Regions from separate parts of the Pantoea sp. SO10 genome, predicted to be linked through region 1. Evidence: predicted binding sites of a transcription regulator. Region 1 holds the regulator's gene; each other region holds the start of a gene.
The links. Region 1 encodes sigma-54, which starts transcription at its own class of promoters, with help from an activator protein. Its sites were predicted from a motif close to GTTGGCACANNTTTCGCTNT; they were not measured.
Positions count from the first base shown of each region.

Region 2: a site for sigma-54 is predicted at 1,090-1,109, ahead of FCN45_RS17490 (gamma carbonic anhydrase family protein). Genes of this name have one in related genera too.
Region 3: a site for sigma-54 is predicted at 1,965-1,984, ahead of glnK (P-II family nitrogen regulator). Genes of this name have one in related genera too.

Region 1 covers NZ_CP040095.1:514,092-519,033, reverse strand. The annotation lists gene lptC (LPS export ABC transporter periplasmic protein LptC) at 1-57, shown strand, start outside; gene lptA (lipopolysaccharide ABC transporter substrate-binding protein LptA) at 32-586, shown strand; gene lptB (LPS export ABC transporter ATP-binding protein) at 592-1,317, shown strand; gene rpoN (RNA polymerase factor sigma-54) at 1,366-2,805, shown strand; gene hpf (ribosome hibernation promoting factor) at 2,827-3,114, shown strand; gene ptsN (PTS IIA-like nitrogen regulatory protein PtsN) at 3,275-3,757, shown strand; gene rapZ (RNase adapter RapZ) at 3,810-4,664, shown strand; gene npr (PTS phosphocarrier protein NPr) at 4,661-4,933, shown strand; gene mtgA (monofunctional biosynthetic peptidoglycan transglycosylase) at 4,939-4,942, opposite strand, start outside.
Region 2 covers NZ_CP040095.1:3,794,344-3,799,285, reverse strand. The annotation lists gene aroE (shikimate dehydrogenase) at 1-440, shown strand, start outside; gene FCN45_RS17490 (gamma carbonic anhydrase family protein) at 450-1,004, opposite strand; rRNA gene FCN45_RS17485 (16S ribosomal RNA) at 1,497-3,035, shown strand; tRNA gene FCN45_RS17480 (tRNA-Ile) at 3,109-3,185, shown strand; tRNA gene FCN45_RS17475 (tRNA-Ala) at 3,329-3,404, shown strand; rRNA gene FCN45_RS17470 (23S ribosomal RNA) at 3,607-4,942, shown strand, end outside.
Region 3 covers NZ_CP040095.1:1,070,188-1,075,129, reverse strand. The annotation lists gene tesB (acyl-CoA thioesterase II) at 1-177, shown strand, start outside; gene amtB (ammonium transporter AmtB) at 250-1,539, opposite strand; gene glnK (P-II family nitrogen regulator) at 1,573-1,911, opposite strand; gene FCN45_RS04870 (SmdB family multidrug efflux ABC transporter permease/ATP-binding protein) at 2,171-3,946, opposite strand; gene FCN45_RS04865 (SmdA family multidrug ABC transporter permease/ATP-binding protein) at 3,939-4,942, opposite strand, start outside.

The DNA.
Region 1 (4,942 bases):
GCTGAGCTGCTTGAAAAGGTCAAAACTTCCTATGAAATTCAAAATGAACAAAAATAGCCTTAAGTTATTGCTGGTGAGTACGCTGCTGGCAACGAGCCTGCCTGCGCTGGCATTAACTGGCGACTCAGACAAACCGGTAAATATCGACTCCGTTAACCAGGCGCTGGATCTGCAGGGCAACGTTGCGACCTTTACCGGCAACGTGATTGTGACGCAGGGTTCCATCAAGATTACCGCCGATAAAGTGGTGGTCACTCGTCCGGGCGGCGATAGCAAAAAAACCATCGTTGATGCTTACGGCACGCCAGCCACCTTCTATCAGATGCAGGATAACGGCAAGCCGGTGCAAGGCCACGCCAGTAAACTGCACTATGAATTGGCGAACGATTTTGTTGAGCTGACCGGCAATGCCTTCATTCAGCAGCAGGACAGCAACATCAAAGGCGACCGCATCACTTACCTGGTGAAAGAGCAGAAAATGCAGGCGTTCAGCCAGGGCGACAGCAAGCGCGTGACTACCGTTCTGGTACCGTCGCAGCTGCAGGACAAAAACGGTTCGTCCGCGAGCCCTAAAAAGAGTAACTGATTGCTATGGCTACACTAATCGCTGAGAACCTGGCGAAAGCCTACAAAGGCCGCCGCGTGGTGGAAGATGTTAGCCTGCAGGTAAAATCCGGCGAGATTGTCGGCCTGCTGGGCCCAAACGGTGCCGGTAAAACCACCACCTTCTACATGGTGGTGGGCATTGTGCCGCGCGATGCCGGCCGCATCGTGATTGATGATGAAGACATCAGCATTTTGCCGCTGCATGCGCGCGCCCGTCGCGGCATCGGCTATCTGCCGCAGGAAGCTTCGATCTTCCGTCGCCTGAGCGTGTACGACAACCTGATGGCTGTGCTGCAGATCCGTGATGATTTAACCGAAGAACAGCGTCAGGATCGGGCCAACGAGCTGATGGAAGAGTTCCATATTGGCCATCTGCGCGACAGCATGGGCCAGGCGCTGTCGGGTGGTGAACGCCGTCGTGTGGAAATTGCCCGCGCGCTGGCGGCTAATCCGAAATTCATCCTGCTGGACGAACCTTTTGCCGGTGTTGACCCGATCTCGGTTATCGACATCAAGAAAATCATTGAGCATCTGCGTGACAGCGGCCTTGGCGTGCTGATTACCGACCACAACGTGCGTGAAACCCTCGCGGTGTGTGAACGCGCTTATATCGTCAGCCAGGGACATTTAATTGCCCATGGCACGCCTGATGAAATTCTTGTAGATGAGCAAGTTAAGCGTGTTTATTTGGGCGAAGAGTTCAGACTCTGATAAGGTGTTGTAACACCCTACGTTTGCTTAGGAAATTCTTACCGAATTATGAAGCAAGGTTTGCAACTCAGGCTCAGCCAACAGCTGGCGATGACTCCACAGTTGCAGCAAGCCATTCGCTTGCTGCAACTCTCTACGCTTGAACTCCAGCAAGAACTGCAAATGGCGCTGGAAAGCAATCCGCTGCTTGAACAAACCGAACTGCACGAAGAAGTTGACGCACGTGAATTTCAGGATCAGGAAAGTGATTCGTTAGACACGCGCGAAGCGCTTGAGCAGAAAGATATGCCTGAAGAGCTTCCGCTCGACGCTACCTGGGACGAAATCTACACCGCAGGCACACCGTCAGGCACCGGCACCGATTACCAGGATGACGAACTGCCGATCTACCAAGGCGAAACCACCCAATCGCTGCAGGATTACCTGATGTGGCAGGTTGAGTTAACGCCGTTCACTGATACCGATCGCGCGATTGCCACGTCAATTGTTGATGCCATTGATGACACCGGCTATCTCACCGTCAGCTTACAAGACATTTATGACAGTATTGGTGATGAAGAGCTGGCGCTGGAAGAAGTCGAAGCCGTGCTCAAGCGCGTACAGCGTTTCGATCCGATCGGCGTCGGTGCACGTGATTTGCGTGATTGCCTGTTAGTCCAGCTGTCGCAATATGCTGCCGACACGCCCATGCTGGCGGAAGCGCGCCTGATTGTTAGCGAACATCTCGATCTGCTGGCCAACCATGATTTCCGCAGCCTGATGCGCGTAACCCGTCTGAAGGAAGAGGTGCTGAAAGAGGCGATGCTGCTGATTCAGTCACTCGATCCGCGCCCAGGCCAGTCGATCAACACCAGTGAACCGGAATATGTCATTCCCGATGTGCTGGTACGCAAAATCAGTAAGCGCTGGACGGTTGAACTCAATTCCGACAGCATGCCGCGCCTGAAAATCAATCAGCAGTATGCGGCGATGGGCGGAGCTGGCCGTAATGAAAGCGATAACCAGTTTATTCGCAGCAACTTACAGGAAGCCAAGTGGCTGATTAAGAGCCTGGAGAGCCGCAACGACACGCTGCTGAAAGTGACACGCTGTATCGTTGAACAGCAGCAGGCGTTTTTTGATCAGGGTGAGGAGTACATGCGTCCGATGGTGTTGGCAGATATCGCTCAGGCTGTTGATATGCATGAATCCACCATTTCCCGCGTGACCACGCAAAAGTATTTACACAGCCCGCGTGGCATCTTTGAACTGAAGTATTTTTTCTCCAGTCACGTCAACACCGAAGGCGGCGGCGAAGCCTCGTCCACGGCGATTCGTGCATTGGTGAAAAAATTAATCTCGGCGGAAAACCCCGCAAAACCCTTGAGCGACAGCAAACTGACCTCCATGTTATCCGAACAGGGCATCATGGTTGCGCGACGTACGGTTGCTAAATATCGCGAGTCTTTATCTATACCGCCATCAAACCAGCGCAAGCAATTGGTTTGACCGAACGAAGAAGGAAGACCTATGCAGCTAAACCTTACCGGACTTAATGTTGAAATTACCGAACCTCTGCGTGAATTTGTAAATACCAAATTTGCCAAACTGGAACACTATTTTGATCGTATCAATCAGGTTTATATTGTTCTGAAGGTAGAGAAGGTGACGCAGGTTGCGGATGCAACACTGCACGTTAACGGCGGAGAGCTGCACGCCACATCGGAAGCGGAAGACATGTACGCGGCCATCGACGGGTTAATCGATAAGCTTTCCCGTCAGCTGACCAAACACAAAGACAAACTGAAAAAACACTAACCTTCACGCTTGCAGAGTGCTGACTGATTCGGCACTTAGAGCATAAATGGGGCGGAACTTACCGCCCCGTTTTGTCATCTGCGCAAGCGCCAGCGGGTGAACGGTAATGAAATCAATTGCCTGAAACTCGCGGCTATGTGAACTCGCAAGTGAAACGATGATGAACAACGATCTAACACTGGAATTGAGCTCGGTCCTATCACTGGACTGTACCCGTAGCGGCGTACACTGCCAGAGTAAAAAACGCGCGCTGGAGATTATCAGCGAGCTGGCAGCGAAGCAGCTCAATCTGCCGCACCAGACGCTTTTCGAAGCCATCCTGACCCGCGAACGCATGGGCAGTACCGGTATTGGTAACGGCATCGCCATTCCACATGGCAAGCTGGAAGAGGACACCTTACGCGCTGTCGGCGTGTTTATTAGCCTCGATCAGCCTATCGCTTTTGATGCGGTAGATAATCAGCCGGTTGACCTGCTGTTTGCCCTGCTGGTACCCGCGGACCAGTGTAAAACCCACTTACACACGCTTTCGCTGGTTGCCAAACGCCTCGCAGATAAAACCGTCTGTCGTCGTTTGCGCGCGGCACAGAGCGACCAAGAGCTCTACGCCATTATCACAGAAGCTCAGGAAGCACACTCTTAAGCGAGAAACACTTTTACCGGCGTTTTCGCCGGTTTAAAACGGGAGAAATGTGATGGTGCTGATGATCGTTAGCGGTCGGTCAGGCTCAGGAAAATCAGTCGCGCTGCGTGCCCTCGAAGATATGGGCTTTTACTGTGTCGACAACTTGCCGGTGGTCTTGCTACCGGAGCTGGCGAATACCTTAACCGAACGCAATATCTCTGCGGCGGTCAGCATTGACGTGCGTAACATGCCGGAATCACCGGAAGTCTTTGAAGCGGCGCTCAACAATCTGCCCGATGCCTTTTCGCCGCAGCTGCTGTTTCTTGATACCGATCGCAACACGTTGATTCGCCGCTACAGCGATACGCGTCGCCTGCATCCGCTCTCCAGCAAAAACTTGTCGCTGGAGAGTGCTATCGATGAAGAGAACGATCTGCTGGAGCCACTGCGCTCACGCGCCGATCTGATTATCGATACGTCTGAGATGTCGGTTCATGAGCTGGCGGAGATGCTGCGTACCCGCCTGTTAGGCAAGCGTGAGCGTGAACTGACCATGGTGTTTGAGTCATTCGGCTTCAAACACGGCATTCCGATCGACGCCGATTATGTCTTCGATGTGCGCTTCCTGCCGAACCCGCACTGGGATCCTAAGCTGCGTCCGATGACCGGCCTGGATCGTCCGGTGGCCGCCTTCCTCGATCGTCACACCGAAGTGCACAACTTTATCTATCAAACGCGCAGCTATCTGGAACTGTGGCTGCCGATGCTGGAAACCAATAACCGTAGCTATCTCACCGTCGCCATTGGCTGTACCGGCGGTAAGCATCGTTCGGTGTATATCGCGGAACAACTGGCGGATTATTTCCGTTCACGCGGTAAAAACGTGCAGTCTCGTCATCGCACTCTGGAAAAACGCAAATCATGACCGTGAAGCAAACCGTTGAGATTCGTAACAAGCTGGGCATGCACGCGCGCCCAGCGATGAAGCTGTTCGAGCTGGTGCAGAGTTTTGATGCTGAAGTGTTGCTGCGTAACGAATCGGGCACCGAAGCTGAAGCCAGCAGCGTGATTGCGTTGCTGATGCTCGACTCAGCGAAAGGCGGTCATATTGAAATCGAAGCCAGCGGCCCGCAGGAAGAGCAGGCGCTGGCAGCGGTCATCGAACTGTTTGAAGCGGGCTTTGACGAAGATTAAGCCTTTCAA
Region 2 (4,942 bases), 950 kb from region 1:
GTGGTGCTGCGCGTGGCGTAATCCTGCCGCTGCTTTCATTCGGATGTTCGCTGGTGGTAGTGAATCGCACCGTGGCACGCGCCGAGCAGCTGGCAGAGATTTTCCAGCATAGCGGGGATATCAAAGCGGCCAGCTTTGAGCAATTAGCGGATCAGCAATTTGATCTGATCATTAATGCGACCTCGAGCGGTGTTGATGGCAAAGTTCCGGCGTTAGCCACATCGCTAATTAATGCGCAAACGCGTTGTTATGACATGTTTTATCAACAAGGTTTGACGCCATTCTTACTGTGGTGCCAGCAGCAGGGCGCGCAGCAGCTGGCGGATGGTGTTGGCATGTTAGTAGGGCAAGCCGCTCACGCTTTCCATTTATGGCATGGCGTGATGCCAGAGATCACGCCAGTGATAGCCAAACTAAAGCAGTCGATGCAACAGGGATAAAATTGGCGATCAGGAATGAGATTGGCTTTCCTGAGAGAGATATTCATTCTTCCAACCGACATAGTTATTGGATGAGTAAAGCAGCCCGGCGATTTCCGCTTCACTGAGTGGGCGGACCTGCTTAACCGGGCTGCCTAAATACAGGTAGCCACTTTCCAGTCGTTTACCTGGCGGCACCAAACTGCCAGCGCCAATCATCACATCATCTTCAACGATCACGCCGTCCAGCAGAATGGATCCCATTCCAACCAGTACGCGATTGCCGATAGTACAGCCGTGCAGCATCGCTTTATGCCCTACCGTGACATCTTCGCCAACAATCAGCGGATAACCTTCCGGATTGCTGCTGGACTTGTGAGTGACGTGCAGTACGCTGCCATCCTGAATATTGCTTCTTTTGCCTATCACCACTTTATTGACGTCACCACGAATCGCAACCAGCGGCCAGATGCTAACGTCATCGTCGAGTTGTACTTCACCCACCACCACGCTGCTGTTATCGATCATCACGCGATCGCCTTGTTGCGGGAAATGGTTCTTATAAGGTCGTAGGGCTGTGGACATGATCTTCTCCTTTTACGTTTTTACCCAAGCCTGCGGCTTAAAAGGCGGATAAACAAGATGATTTTTGAGCGGATCGCTCGCGATCGCAGCGAAAAGAGTGAAAACTCGCCAGTCGATTAAAAAGATCGAAAAAAGGGGTTGTGCAAAAAATTCGGATCCCTATAATGCGCCACCACTGAGACGGCAAAGCGGCAACGCAGACGACTCAGCAGGGAGTGAAGAAATTCATCCCGCCGGATGAAAACGCTGAAAAAAGTGTTTGACTCCGAAGGAGAGTAGCGTAGTATACGCCACCTCGCGACAGACGGTTCAGCCGCTGTTCGCAACGCTCTTTAACAATTTATCAGACAATCTGTGTGGGCACTCGCAGGATTGATATCCGCGTCTCCGGACGCAAAAAAATATCAAAGCCTCACGAGTGAACACATAATGAAATTCATTATGACGTTTTACAGATGAGCACCGCTGAACTGGTTTCAGCAAATCAAACTTAAATTGAAGAGTTTGATCATGGCTCAGATTGAACGCTGGCGGCAGGCCTAACACATGCAAGTCGAACGGTAGCACAGAGAGCTTGCTCTCGGGTGACGAGTGGCGGACGGGTGAGTAACGTCTGGGAAACTGCCCGATGGAGGGGGATAACTACTGGAAACGGTAGCTAATACCGCATAACGTCGCAAGACCAAAGTGGGGGACCTTCGGGCCTCACACCATCGGATGTGCCCAGATGGGATTAGCTAGTAGGTGGGGTAATGGCTCACCTAGGCGACGATCCCTAGCTGGTCTGAGAGGATGACCAGCCACACTGGAACTGAGACACGGTCCAGACTCCTACGGGAGGCAGCAGTGGGGAATATTGCACAATGGGCGCAAGCCTGATGCAGCCATGCCGCGTGTATGAAGAAGGCCTTCGGGTTGTAAAGTACTTTCAGCGGGGAGGAAGGCGGTGAAGTTAATAGCTTCACCGATTGACGTTACCCGCAGAAGAAGCACCGGCTAACTCCGTGCCAGCAGCCGCGGTAATACGGAGGGTGCAAGCGTTAATCGGAATTACTGGGCGTAAAGCGCACGCAGGCGGTCTGTCAAGTCGGATGTGAAATCCCCGGGCTTAACCTGGGAACTGCATTCGAAACTGGCAGGCTGGAGTCTTGTAGAGGGGGTAGAATTCCAGGTGTAGCGGTGAAATGCGTAGAGATCTGGAGGAATACCGGTGGCGAAGGCGGCCCCCTGGACAAAGACTGACGCTCAGGTGCGAAAGCGTGGGGAGCAAACAGGATTAGATACCCTGGTAGTCCACGCCGTAAACGATGTCGACTTGGAGGTTGTTCCCTTGAGGAGTGGCTTCCGGAGCTAACGCGTTAAGTCGACCGCCTGGGGAGTACGGCCGCAAGGTTAAAACTCAAATGAATTGACGGGGGCCCGCACAAGCGGTGGAGCATGTGGTTTAATTCGATGCAACGCGAAGAACCTTACCTACTCTTGACATCCAGAGAACTTAGCAGAGATGCTTTGGTGCCTTCGGGAACTCTGAGACAGGTGCTGCATGGCTGTCGTCAGCTCGTGTTGTGAAATGTTGGGTTAAGTCCCGCAACGAGCGCAACCCTTATCCTTTGTTGCCAGCGGTCCGGCCGGGAACTCAAAGGAGACTGCCAGTGATAAACTGGAGGAAGGTGGGGATGACGTCAAGTCATCATGGCCCTTACGAGTAGGGCTACACACGTGCTACAATGGCGCATACAAAGAGAAGCGACCTCGCGAGAGCAAGCGGACCTCATAAAGTGCGTCGTAGTCCGGATCGGAGTCTGCAACTCGACTCCGTGAAGTCGGAATCGCTAGTAATCGTAGATCAGAATGCTACGGTGAATACGTTCCCGGGCCTTGTACACACCGCCCGTCACACCATGGGAGTGGGTTGCAAAAGAAGTAGGTAGCTTAACCTTCGGGAGGGCGCTTACCACTTTGTGATTCATGACTGGGGTGAAGTCGTAACAAGGTAACCGTAGGGGAACCTGCGGTTGGATCACCTCCTTACCTGAAGATACCTTCCCGCGAAGTGCTCACACAGATTGTCTGATAGAAAGTAACGAGCAGAAAAAACCTCTACAGGCTTGTAGCTCAGGTGGTTAGAGCGCACCCCTGATAAGGGTGAGGTCGGTGGTTCAAGTCCACTCAGGCCTACCAAATTTCTTCTCATGCTGCGTTAAAGCGCCGCTCGTATAGTGAACTATACGTCGCGCCACTTTGCCTTGCCTGAAAAGAAATTACCGTTTGTCAAAAACGGAACTCCTGGTGAGTGGTAGTAGTGGTCTCTGCAGTAACTGTATGGGGCTATAGCTCAGCTGGGAGAGCGCCTGCCTTGCACGCAGGAGGTCAGCGGTTCGATCCCGCTTAGCTCCACCATTACAGTGACTCAAAACAATACTTCAGAGCAAACCGGAAACGGTGTGCTGCGAAGTATTATGCTCTTTAACAATCCGGAACAAGCTGAAAATTGAAACGACGTATCGTCTTCATTCTCCGTAATAAGAATGAAGCGGCGATATGTTCGAGTCTCTCAAATGCTTGCAGTCTGCACGCGTTGCAAAACGCCTGTGGGTTGTGAGGTTAAGCGACTAAGCGTACACGGTGGATGCCCTGGCAGTCAGAGGCGATGAAGGACGTGCTAATCTGCGTAAAGCGTCGGTAAGGTGATATGAACCGCTACAGCCGACGATGTCCGAATGGGGAAACCCGGTGCACCCAGTGCATCATCGCAACATGAATACATAGTGTTGCGAGGCGAACCCGGGGAACTGAAACATCTAAGTACCCGGAGGAAAAGAAATCAACCGAGATTCCCCCAGTAGCGGCGAGCGAACGGGGAACAGCCCAGAACCTGAATCAGTTTGTGCGTTAGTGGAAGCGTCTGGAAAGTCGCGCGATACCGGGTGATAGCCCCGTACACGAAAGTGCACATTCTGTGAGTTCGAAGAGTAGGGCGGGACACGTGGTATCCTGTCTGAATATGGGGGGACCATCCTCCAAGGCTAAATACTCCTGACTGACCGATAGTGAACCAGTACCGTGAGGGAAAGGCGAAAAGAACCCCGGCGAGGGGAGTGAAACAGAACCTGAAACCGTGTACGTACAAGCAGTGGGAGCCTCTTTATGGGGTGACTGCGTACCTTTTGTATAATGGGTCAGCGACTTATATTCTGTAGCAAGGTTAACCGTATAGGGGAGCCGCAGGGAAACCGAGTCTTAACTGGGCGTTAAGTTGCAGGGTATAGACCCGAAACCCGGTGATCTAGCCATGGGCAGGTTGAAGGTTGGGTAACACTAACTGGAGGACCGAACCGACTAATGTTGAAAAATTAGCGGATGACTTGTGGCTGGGGGTGAAAGGCCAATCAAACCGGGAGATAGCTGGTTCTCCCCGAAAGCTATTTAGGTAGCGCCTCGTGAACTCATCTCCGGGGGTAGAGCACTGTTTCGGCTAGGGGGCCATCCCGGCTTACCAACCCGATGCAAACTGCGAATACCGGAGAATGTTATCACGGGAGACACACGGCGGGTGCTAACGTCCGTCGTGAAGAGGGAAACAACCCAGACCGCCAGCTAAGGTCCCAAAGTCATGGTTAAGTGGGAAACGATGTGGGAAGGCACAGACAGCCAGGATGTTGGCTTAGAAGCAGCCATCATTTAAAGAAAGCGTAATAGCTCACTGGTCGAGTCGGCCTGCGCGGAAGATGTAACGGGGCTAAACCATGCACCGAAGCTGCGGCAGCGACGCGTATGCGTTGTTGGGTAGGGGAGCGTTCTGTAAGCCGTTGAAGGTGTGCTGTGAGGCATGCTGGAGGTATCAGAAGTGCGAATGCTGACATAAGTAACGATAAAGCGGGTGAAAAGCCCGCTCGCCGGAAGACCAAGGGTTCCTGTTCAACGTTAATCGGAGCAGG
Region 3 (4,942 bases), 560 kb from region 1:
GATCACTCAATGTGGTTCCATCGTCCGTTCGACTTGTCTGAATGGCTGCTGTACAGCGTGGTGAGCACTTCCGCCTCGGGCGCGCGCGGTTTTGTGCGGGGTGAGTTTTATACCCAGGATGGCCGACTGGTGGCGACCACGGTGCAGGAAGGCGTGATGCGCCAACGCGACGCATAAAAAAAAGGGGCGATAAAATCGCCCCTCTGTTTTTTTATAATTTTAGCGCACTGCTCTTCTTTAGCCCGGCGGTTACTGGTTGTAAGCGTTCTCGCCGTGGCTGTTTACATCCAGACCTTCACGTTCCTGATCTTCCGGAACACGCAGGCCAACAATCATATCCGCCAGTTTGAAGCCGATGAAGGCTACAACTGCAGTCCAGACGATGGTCACACCCACGCTGAACAGCTGAATCCAAACCTGATGGCCCATGGTCACGCCTTCTGCGTAGCCTACGCCGCCCAGTGAAGAGGACGCGAACACGCCGGTCAGGATACAACCAAGGATGCCACACACGCCGTGCACACCGAACACATCACATGGGTCATCAACGCGCAGCCATTTCTTCAGGGTTGTTACGCCCCACAGACCGGCTAAACCACCCGCCAGACCGATAATCAGCGCGCCGCCGACACCCACATAACCACAAGCAGGGGTAATCGCCACCAGACCAGCGATGAAGCCCGAGCAAGCGCCAAGCAGAGAAGGTTTACCGCGTACCGCCCACTCGCCAAACACCCACGACAGCACCGCACCTGCGGTAGCCACCACGGTATTCAGGAACGCCAGCGCGGCAATTTCGTTAGCTGAGGAAGCAGAACCAGCGTTGAAGCCGAACCAGCCCACATACAGAATCGCGGTACCGAGGAACACCATCGGCAGGTTGTGTGGTTTGAAGGCTTCTTTGCCGAAACCAGCACGTTTGCCCACCAGGTAAGCGCCCACCAGGCCAGCAACCGCTGCGTTGATGTGAACCACGGTGCCGCCCGCGAAGTCGAGCGCGCCATCTTGCGCCAGCAAGCCACCAGCCCATACCATGTGTGCGATTGGCAGATAAGCCAGCGTCAGCCATACCACCACGAAGATCAATACCGCAGAGAAGCGAATACGTTCAGCCAGCGCACCAACAATCAGGCCGACGGTGATACAGGCGAAGGAAGCCTGGAACGCGATGTGAATGTACTGATAGAAGCTGCCCATCAGCGCTTTCAGCTCAATATTTTTCAGCATCGCCCACTGGAAGCTACCGAAGAAGGCGTTGCCTTCACTGAACGCCAGTGAGTAGCCGTAAATTACCCACAGCACGCAAACCAGTGAGAAGGTCACCGCAACCTGCGTCAGCATCGACAGCACGTTCTTGCCGCGAATCAAACCGCCGTAGAACAGCGCAATGCCGGGAATCGACATAAACAGTACCAAGGCGGTACAGATCATCATAAAGGCGTTATCGGCTTTATCCGCTACTGCAGGGGCTGCCGCCATCGCCAGAGAAGGTAACAGCGCAAGGCTGGTGAGGCCCAACTTCGTTATCAGTTTATTCATTTCTTTCCATCCCATCACAATTCAGAGCCCCAGTTACAGTGCTGCTTCGTCGGTCTCGCCGGTACGAATACGAATGACGCGCTGCAGTTCTGCGACGAAAATCTTGCCGTCGCCAATTTTGCCGGTATACGCGGCTTTGCTGATGACATCGACCACTTCATCAAGTTGGTCGTCCGCAATAGCGATATCAATTTTTACTTTTGGCAGGAAGTTAACGCTGTACTCGGCACCGCGATAAAGCTCTGCGTGACCTTTCTGGCGACCAAAACCTTTAACCTCGGTAACGGTCAGTCCCTGAATGCCAATAGAGGATAAGGCTTCACGCACGTCCTCCAGCTTAAATGGTTTGATTACCACGGTAACCAGCTTCATACGTTCCCCTCCGGATAAGAAATTGAGTGAGTCTTCGCGGACACGTAGGGATATAAGCAAAGGCTGTGCCATAAATAAAAAAAGGGGAATGTCAGTAGCATAGGCGCGCTGCATCACGCTTCGTTATGTGAAGCACAGCGCAGTTTGCGGAGGGGGAAGAGGAAAGGTGTTGCAATATTGCACTTCTTTGGTGCTTCAAGCCTCAAAGAAGTGCATCAATACAGAACATTCCGATAAAACTGTGCAAAAAAGGTGCAATTCACCCTTCGGCTTGTACGGGGATGCCCGCCGCGAGTTCATCGCCGGCCTGCTGCAGCTGATACATCTGCCAGTAACGGCCCTGCTCGGCCAGCAGCTCAGCATGCGTACCGCGTTCAACCACCTGACCGCGATGCAGCACTAAAATCTGATCGGCTTCGGTAATGGTGGAAAGGCGATGCGCAATCACCACCAGCGTGCTGTGCTGGCGTAGTGCACGTAACGCCTGCTGAATCGCCTGTTCCGTGCCGGAATCGATATTGGCCGTGGCTTCGTCGAGGATCAGGATTTGCGGCAATGACACCAGCACGCGCGCCAGCGCCAGCAGCTGTTTCTGCCCAACCGACAGATTATTGCCCTGCTCGCCTAAACGCGTATGGATGCCGTCCGCCATGCTGCGCGCCAGCGGTGCCAGCTGCACCGTCTCCAGCGCCTGCCACACCTGATCTTCCGAGATATCGCGCCCCAAACGCACGTTGGCCAGCAGCGAATCCGCCAGCACCACCGGATCCTGTTGCACCATCGCAACGCTTTGACGTAAAGCGGCGTGCGACAGCTGCGGCAGCGGGCGACCATCCAGTTCGATACTGCCGCGCGTCACCGGGTAATAGCCCATCAGCAGATTCGCCAGCGTGCTTTTCCCGCTGCCGGTGTGCCCCACCAACGCAACAAAATGACGCGCCGGCACTTCGAGATTGATGTGGCTGAGCACATCGCGATTATCGCGATAGGCAAAGCTCACATCCCGCAGCGAGATGCTGCCGGAGGCCAGCGGCAGACTATCGCTGCCATAACCTTGCTGCTCCGCATCCATCAGTTCAAAGATACGCTCGCCGGACACCACCGCCTGTTGCAGCATCGACTGCTGCGTGGTGAGTTCAATCAGCGGTTCATTGAGGCGGCCAAGATAGGTAATAAAGGCATACAGCACACCGACTTCAAACACGCCCGGCGTGGCGAAGCTGAACAGCATCAGCAAACCGCACAGAATCATCGCCGAAAACAGACTCAACAACGGGCGCAACAAAAAGCCATCCAGCCGCAGCGTTTCCATACGTGCCAGATAGTGTGAACGGCTGGCTTCGCCCATGCGTTCACCAAAGCGCGCCTGCTGGCGGAACTGCTGGATCACGCTCATGCCGTTGATCACTTCATTGAAGCCGTTGTTGATGTCCGCCAGATAGCTGCGCACGCGACGCGCAATCGGCGTGCTAAAGCGCTGATAAATCAGCATCACCGTTAGCACCAGCGGGAAAATCACGATCGCTACCAACGCCATGCGCCAGTCGAGGGAGAACATCGCCACCAGCATCGCGCCAATCAACGCGGCAGCCCGCAACACTGTGGCCACCACGGTAACGTAGAGATCTTTGATCACTTCGGTGTCATTGGTGACGCGCGAGATGATTTGGCCGACCGGCTGCGTATCGAAGGCGCTGAGCGGCTGGCGCAACGCCGCGTTCATCACGTCCACGCGCAATTGCTGCACCACGCCAATCGCCGCGCGGTTAAACAGCAACGCCTGAAAATAGTGCAAACCGGCGGCCAGCAATTGCAGCAGGACAAAGCCCACCAGCAGGCCCGCGACGATGCCCCACGGCATCTGATGTTTCGCCACCAGATTATCGATGAAGTAGCTTACCAGCACCGGTCCGGTCACTTCGGCTGCCGCCGCAATCCACAGCATGCCGACCGCCAGCCACAGCGATTTACGCCACGGTTTGCCATACGCCAGCAGTCGTTTCAGCGTCGGCCATAAACGTTGTGATTTAGCCACGGCTAGCTCCTTCTGCCACTTCATCGTCATCCAGTGCGGCTTCCAGCTGCTGATAACGGTACATATCGCGATACCACCCCTCTTTGCCCGCCAGAGTTTCATGATCGCCACGCTGCGCCACGGCCCCCTGCTGCAGCACCAGAATTTCACTCGCTTCAGTGAGCGCCGACAGACGATGCGCGCTAATAATCAAGGTGCGCCCTTTGCCCCACTGACGCAGGTTATGCAGGATGTCATGTTCAGTGCGGCCATCAACCGCCGACAGCGCGTCATCCAGAATCAGGATTTCGGCATTCAGCAGCAGCGCGCGTGCAATCGCGATGCGCTGCTTCTGTCCGCCCGATAACATCACGCCGCGTTCGCCCACTTCGGTCTCATAACCTTGTGGCAGGCGCAGAATATCATCGTGCACGCAGGCCATGGTTGCCACACGCTCCAGCTCTTGCTGCGTCGCATTCGGGCGACCCAGCGCCAGATTGGCGGCAATGGTGTCAGAGAACAGGAAAGGCGTCTGGCTGACGACCGCCAGCCGGCTGCGCCAGCTATCGAGCCGCAACTGCGGCAGCGGCGTATTGTGGTAACGAATATCGCCCTGATCGATGTCGAAGTGGCGCTGAATCAAGCTTAGGAGCGTGCTCTTGCCGCAGCCGGTTGGCCCACATAATCCTAGCATTTGGCCCGGTTTTAACTGGAAATTAAGATGGCTCAGCACCGGGCCAGAGCTGGCCGGATAGCGGAACTCTCGAATGGCAACCTGCAGGATGCCAGGTTCGGGCGGTAGCACTTTCTGTCCATCTTCAACCGCTGGCGCTTCCGCCAGCAATGAACGGATACGGCTCCACGCCGCACTGCCGCGCTCAACGATGTTGATCATCCACGCCAGCGCCAGCATGGGCCAAATCATCAGACCAAGGTACATCACAAAGCTGGTGAGCTGCCCAAGCGTCAAACTGCCGTTCCACACCATCCAGCCGCCACCGGCAATTGCCAGCAGGT